Fodinicola acaciae: one gene and its partner. The protein of the gene in region 1 interacts with the protein of each later gene in a pairwise test. Links are inferred from orthologs where the notes say so. Each region holds a gene or a part of one and is shown in the gene's direction. Other genes may lie near its edges.

Region 1 (3,380 bases):
CGCAACCGTGGGTGGCATGGCCGGGGAGGACCAGATGACTACGAGCAGCGCGGTCGCCGCGCCGCAGGTCTGCCGTCCGGCCAGGCACCGGCGCCGCATCGAGGTGCGCAGAGCGCCGTGCACCGAGCCGCCATATTCTCCGGTCGAGCACCTCGAAGAACGCCACCTGCGCCTGGTCGGACGGCCGGCGCCGCCGATCGAGGCGTACGCCGATCCCCTGCCGTTCGAGACCGACGAGCCGCGGACCACGCCAAAGCAGGATCCGGTCTTCGCGCCGCAACCGACACCGCGACGGCAACTGCCGTGTCCGCGTACGGTCGCCAAGCGGCTGACCCAGGCCATCGTCGAGGTGATGGCCGGCCGCCGGCCGGTCCAGCAGCTGATGCCGGTGACCTCCGAGCGCGTCTACGCCGCGCTGCTGACCCGCCTCGCGGCCACCTCGGCCGCACCGGTGCCGGGACAGCCACGACAGAGTCGCGTGCCAGGACAGGTCAGCACCGTACGGGTCGACGAGCCGGCCGACGGCGTCGCCGAGGCCTGCGCCGTGGTGACGCATCACGGCCGCAGTCGCGCGATCGCACTGCGCCTGGAAGGCTACGACGGCCGCTGGCGCTGCACCTACCTACAGCTCATCTAGTGGCCGCCGAAAGCCGGGATGTCCGGCCGGCAGCGACCTGGCCAGCACCCAGCCGCTGACCACCAGGCACAGCACCACCAGCGGCCAGCTCATCGCCACCCTCGCGACACCGAGCGCGACAACGGCGTTCGCGTAATAGAGGACACCGAAGACGGCGACGCGCAACGCATACTGCAGGACCCAGATCCACGACGCCAGCGAGTACGCGCGCACCAGCGCACGGTCCTTGCGCCACCTGGTCTTCTGGCCGAGGACGAAGCCGATGATCACGCCGAGCAGCGGCCAGCGCAGCACGATGCTGATGATCCAGACGAGCGCGCTCGCCGCGTTGGATGCCAGCTGCAGCAGGAAAAAGTCGGCCGCACGGCCGGTGTAGAGCGCGATAAGCGCGGCGACGCAGACGCCGAGCAGGCCGATCAGCACGGCGCGCGGGCGCTTGCCGCGAGCCAGCCGGAAGACCGCGACGGCGACGCCGACGGCGATCGCCACGATCGCGCCGACCCACACCGAGCGGCCACCGGCGAGCCAGCCGACGACGAACGCGACGACCGGCAGTGTCGCGTCGATCGACGCCGTACGACCTCCGAGGAGCGACACCAGCGACTCGTTGTCCCGCTCCGTACCCGTAGCCACCAACTAAGCCTGCCCTAACCGGCGCCCGCGCGTACGCCGGGCCCCTGGTGATGATGGCCACTGGCGCCGTTTGCTCTGGTGACGCGCACAATGGCTGGCATGGACACGGTGCTGGTCGTGGACGACGAGGTGCAGCTGCGCCGCGCGCTGCGGGTCAACCTGAAGGCCCGCGGCTACGAGGTGCAGGTCGCCGAGGACGGCCGCACCGCGCTCGACCTGGCCGCGAAGCGGCAGCCGGACCTGGTGATCGTCGACCTCGGCCTGCCGGACATCGACGGCGTCGACGTCGTACGCGGCCTGCGCGGCTGGACGACGGTGCCGATCATCGTGCTCTCGGCGCGCACCGAGCAGGCCGAGAAGGTGTCCGCGCTGGACGCCGGCGCCGACGACTACGTCACCAAGCCCTTCGGCATGGACGAGCTGCTGGCGCGAATGCGAGCCGCACTACGCCGCGGCGCGGCCGGCGAGGAAACCCCAGTCATCACCACGCCGCATTTCACCATCGATCTGGCCGCGAAACGCGTGACGACCGCGGCCGGCGAGGTGCGGCTGACCCCGACCGAGTGGCACATCCTCACGACTTTGGTGCGCCACCGGGGAAAACTCGTCGGCCAGCGGCAGCTTCTGCGCGAGGTCTGGGGTCCCCAGTACGGCACCGAGACCAACTACCTGCGCGTCTATCTGGCCCAGCTGCGCCGAAAACTCGAGCCCGACCACACGCATCCGCGCTATTTCGTCACCGAGCCGGGCCTCGGCTATCGCTTCGAGAGCTGATGGCCGCATGGCCACCATGCGTGCACTGGACGCACGCATGGTGGCCATGCGGACAACGGTCGCGTACGGTCAGCTGGCCTCGGTCGCGCCGTGGCAGCGCTTGTATTTCTTGCCGGAGCCACAAGGACAGGGGGCGTTGCGCGGCGTCTGCTTGCCGGTGACCTTCTGGCCGGGAGCGACCTGCTTGCCCCCGGACGCGACCGTCGACCGCGGCCCGCTGCGGCGTGCGCCGGCCGCCGGCTCGTCCTGGATGACCGGCATGATCTGCGTCGGCGCCTCGGAGTCCAGCGTCGGCGCGGAGTATTCCAGCCGCTGCGGCGTCCGCGGCGCGGCGATGTTCTTCAGCGCCTCGATCCGGCCGGCCTCGCTGCGGTCCTCGGCCTCCGCCTCGTCCTGCTGCACCTGGACCTCGACGTTGAACAGGAAGCCGACCGCGTCCTCCTTGATCCCGTCCATCATGGTCGCGAACATGTCGAAGGCCTCGCGCTGGTATTCCACCAGCGGGTCGCGCTGCGCGTACGCCCGCAGGCCGATGCCTTCCTGCAGGTAGTCCATCTCGTACAGGTGCTCGCGCCACTTGCGGTCGAAGACCGACAGCAGCACCTGGCGCTCCAGCTCACGCATCGGCTCCTCGCCGATCTGCGCCTCGCGCCGGTCGTACGCGGCCTGCGCGTCCTCGCGGATGCGCGCGGTCAGGAACTCGGCGTCCAGCGCCTCCGGACCGCCGGCCTCCTCCTCCAGCTGCTCAAGCGTGACCGACATCGGATAGAGCTGCTTCAGCGCGGTGAGCAGCGCGTCCATGTCCCAGTCCTCGGCATAGCCCTCGCTGGTGGCGCCGACGATGTACGCCTCGATGACGTCGTCGATCATGCCGCGGATCTGCTCGTGCAGGTCTTCGCCGTCGAGCACCTTCTTACGCTCGGCGTAGACGACCTTGCGCTGCTTGTTGAGCACCTCGTCGTACTTCAGGACGTTCTTGCGGATTTCCGCGTTCTGCTGCTCGATCTGCGTCTGCGCGGACAGGATCTGCCGGGTGACCAGCTTGGACTCGATCGGCACGTCCTCGGGGATGTTGAACCGCTCCATGATCGCCTCGACCGCGTTGGCGTTGAAGCGCTGCATCAGGTCGTCGCCGAGCGACAGATAGAACCGCGACTCGCCGGGATCGCCCTGCCGGCCGGACCGGCCGCGCAGCTGGTTGTCGATCCGCCGCGACTCGTGCCGCTCGGTGCCCAACACGTACAGGCCGCCGGCCTCGAGCACCTCCTCGGCCTCCAGCGTGACCTCCTTCTTGGCCCGCCGGAGCGCCTTCTCCCACGCCTCGTCGTAGTTGTCC
Region 2 (3,393 bases), on another replicon or contig:
CCAGCACGATGACCTGCAGCCAGCCGGCCATCAGAACTTCTCCGGAAACAGCAGCGCCACGATCAGATAACCGGTCAGCACGACGGCGACCGCCAGGCCGACGAGGTTGGCCACGAGTTGTACGGTCACAGCCGCTCGACTCCTCTCGCCACCAGGGCGATCAGGGCGAACACCGCGACGGTGAGCACCACGAAGATCAGGTCGCTCATCAGCGACCGACCCCCTTTCCAGAAGAAATTCCGACAGTGCCGACGTTAGAAAGCACCGGCGGGCGCGTACGGCTCGTTGACGGCTCCCATACGCCGCTCCAGACCGCGTTAACGTGTTCTTGACGGGGGCTGTGACGGGCCTCGCTAGCGGAGCCGGCCGGGCGCGGCACACTGATGGCATGGCGCGCGGTCAGTTGCGGATCTACCTCGGTGCGGCACCCGGGGTCGGCAAGACGTACGCGATGTTGGGGGAGGCCAGGCGGCGTCTGGACCGCGGCACCGACGTCGTGGTCGGCTTCGTGGAGACGCACGGCCGCCAGCTCACCGCCGAGCGGTTGACCGGCCTGGAAACCGTCCGGCGCCGGACAGTCCACTACAAGGGCGCGTCATTCGAGGAGATGGACGTTGACGCGATCTTGACGCGGCGACCGGCGGTCGCGATCGTCGACGAGCTGGCGCATACGAACGTGCCAGGCATGCGCAACGAAAAGCGCTGGCAGGACGTCGAGGAGCTGCTGGACGCCGGAATAGAGGTGCTGACGACCGTCAACGTCCAACATCTGGAAAGCCTGAACGACGTCGTCGAGCAGATAACCGGTGTGCCGCAGCGCGAAACCGTGCCGGACGAGGTCGTACGCAAGGCAGACCAGATCGAGCTGGTCGACATGGCGCCGGAGGCGCTGCGGAAACGAATGGCGCACGGCAACATCTATCCGGCCGAGCGGGTCGACGCGGCGCTGTCCAACTATTTCCGCGTCGGCAACCTGACCGCGTTACGCGAGCTCGCGTTGTTGTGGGTCGCCGACCGCGTCGACGAGGTGCTCAACCGCTACAAGGCCGAGCACGACATCCGGCGTGTGTGGGAAGCGCGTGAGCGAGTCGTGGTGGCGCTGACCGGCGGCCCGGAGGGGGAGACGCTGATACGCCGTGCGGCCCGGATCGCCGCGCGATCGGCCGGTGGCGAGGTGCTGGCCGTACACGTGCTGCGCAGCGACGGCCTGACCGGCGCGTCGCCGGCCAAGCTGCGACGGCAGCGCGAACTCGTCGAAAGTGTCGGTGGCAGCTTCCACACTGTGGTGGGGGATGACGTTCCAGCGGCCCTGCTGGACTTCGCGAGGGGGGTGAACGCGACGCAGCTGGTCCTGGGTACGAGCCGGCGCTCGCGGCTCGCGCGTGCCTTCGCCGAAGGCATCGGCGCGACCGTCACCGCCGCCTCCGGCGACATCGACGTACACATGGTGACGCACGCCGAGTCCGGCGGCTGGCGGCGCCGGCTGCCCCGGCTGACCGGTGGCCTCAACTGGCGTCGCCGGGTCGCCGCGCTGGTGGTGGCCGCCGTCGGCCTGCCGTTGCTCACCGAGCTGTTGCTGGCCTTCGGCGACGAGGTGACCAGCGCCAGCGTGCTGCTGTTGTTCCTGATCCTGGTCGTCGGTGTGGCGCTGATCGGTGGCCTCTATCCGGCGCTGATCGCCGCGGTCGCCGGTGGCCTGATCGTCAACTGGTTCTTCGTACCGCCGGTCGGCACGTTCACCATCGCCGAGCGCAACAACGTGGTCGCACTGTTGGTGTACGTGCTGGTGGCGGTCGCGGTGGCGACCGTCGTGGACCGGTCGGCGCGGCGAGCGACCCAGGCCGCTCGCGGCCGCGCCGAGACCGCGATGCTCGCCTCGCTGTCGCGCAGCGTGCTGGCCGGCAACCGTGGCGTACCAAGCCTGCTGGAGCAGATCAGGGAAGCGTTCGCGCTGACCTCGGTGACGATGCTGGAGCGCGACGGCGAGCGGTGGGCGGTCGCCGGGTTCGCCGGGCCCAACCCGTGCGAGAAAGGTGGTCAGGCCGACGAGGACATCCCGGTCACCGACGACCTGCGGCTGCTGCTGTGCGGCCGGGCACTGGCCGCCGCCGACCGGCGCGTACTCGTCTCCTTCGCCGAGCAGGCGGCGGTGGCGCTGCAGCGCGCGAGGCTGCTCCGGCAGGCGGCCGAGGCGGAGAAACTGGCCGAGGCCAACAGGATGCGCACGGCGCTGCTGGCGGCGGTCAGCCATGACCTGCGTACGCCGCTGGCCTCCATCAAGGCGGCCATCGCCGGCCTGCGCGCCGAGGACATCGAGCTGGACGAGACCGACCGCAAGGAGCTGCTGGCCGCCGTCGACGAGTCGGCCGACCAGCTGACCTCGCTGGTGGCCAACCTGCTCGACATGAGCCGGCTGCACACCGGCACGGTGGCGCCGACCAGCCAGCCGGTCGGCTACGACGAGGTGGTCGCGCGAGCGCTTCGCGGTCTGGAGAAGGCCGAGCTGGCGCGGATCGAGGTGGACGTGCCGGACACCCTGCCGTCCGTACGAGCCGACCCCGGTTTGCTCGAGCGCGTGGTGGCCAACGTGGTGTCCAACGCCGTACGACATGCGCCGACCGGTCCGGTGAAGGTGTCGGCCAGCGTCCACCTCGACCAGATCGAGCTGCGCGTCATCGACCGCGGTCCCGGCATCCGGCCGGACGACCGGGAGAAGGTTTTCGCGCCGTTCCAGCGGCTCGGCGACCGCGACACCGGCACCGGTGTGGGGCTCGGTCTCGCGGTGGCGCGCGGTTTCACCGAGGCGATGGGTGGCACGCTCACTCCGGAGGACACTCCCGGTGGCGGCGTGACGATGGTCATCGCTCTTCCGGCGGATTCGACAACCGCACCGGCCGTCGTACCCTGATGGCATCAGCCGGTGTGCGTGGCACTGGCGTCAGCAGGGGACGGGATTCGCTATGGGCGGTCAGGGTTTGAAAGGCCTGCTCAGGAGGTTGACGGCGCCGGAGGAGGAGCTGGAGGCCGAGGATCTGCAGCGGGCCTGCGAGCAGACTGGCGCCACCCCGGTCGGCAACTGTTCGCGCGGCAGGCCGGTGACCGTTTCCGGCCGGCTGCGTTCCGTGCAGTACTGTCCGCGTAGCAACCTTCCGACGCTGGAGGCGGAGCTGTTCGACGGCACCGGCACGGTGTTGTTGGTGTGGCTCGGCCGGCGCAGCATCGTCGGCATCGAGCCGGGCCGGCCGATCCGGGCCAGCGGACGCCTGTCGGTGCGGGACGAGCGCAAGGTGATCTACAACCCCGAATACGAGCTGGAGCCGGCGATCAAGTGACATCAGGCGAGTCCAGGCTGGAGAAGCCGACCACGACCTCCGAGCCGGGCTCGGATCCGAA

The links.
Region 2: the proteins of GNX95_RS19700 (region 1) and GNX95_RS00215 interact in binary tests that used the Escherichia coli proteins (3 or more experiments, as listed by UniProt). The link is inferred for Fodinicola acaciae from one-to-one orthologs.

What each region holds. Positions count from the first base shown.
Region 1 is NZ_WOTN01000002.1:923,289-926,668, reverse strand. The notes cover bases 269-3,206. They hold GNX95_RS19700 (response regulator), read left to right. Parts: upstream 269-1,369; coding sequence 1,370-2,044; downstream 2,045-3,206. Other genes in these bases: secA (preprotein translocase subunit SecA), read right to left, coding at 2,114-3,206; GNX95_RS19705 (DUF3159 domain-containing protein), read right to left, coding at 623-1,270; GNX95_RS19710 (Rv3235 family protein), read left to right, coding at 269-637. Outside these bases: more of GNX95_RS19710, read left to right, coding at 35-268; more of secA, read right to left, coding at 3,207-3,380. UniProt on the Escherichia coli protein: Member of the two-component regulatory system KdpD/KdpE involved in the regulation of the kdp operon.
Region 2 is NZ_WOTN01000001.1:48,720-52,112, forward strand. Bases 1-3,148 are described here. They hold GNX95_RS00215 (sensor histidine kinase), read left to right. Parts: upstream 1-388; coding sequence 389-2,908; downstream 2,909-3,148. Other genes in these bases: kdpA (potassium-transporting ATPase subunit KdpA), read right to left, coding at 1-31; kdpF (K(+)-transporting ATPase subunit F), read right to left, coding at 31-129; GNX95_RS00220 (OB-fold nucleic acid binding domain-containing protein), read left to right, coding at 2,961-3,148. Outside these bases: more of GNX95_RS00220, read left to right, coding at 3,149-3,332; GNX95_RS00225 (DUF3159 domain-containing protein), read left to right, coding at 3,329-3,393. UniProt on the Escherichia coli protein: Member of the two-component regulatory system KdpD/KdpE involved in the regulation of the kdp operon. KdpD may function as a membrane-associated protein kinase that phosphorylates KdpE in response to environmental signals.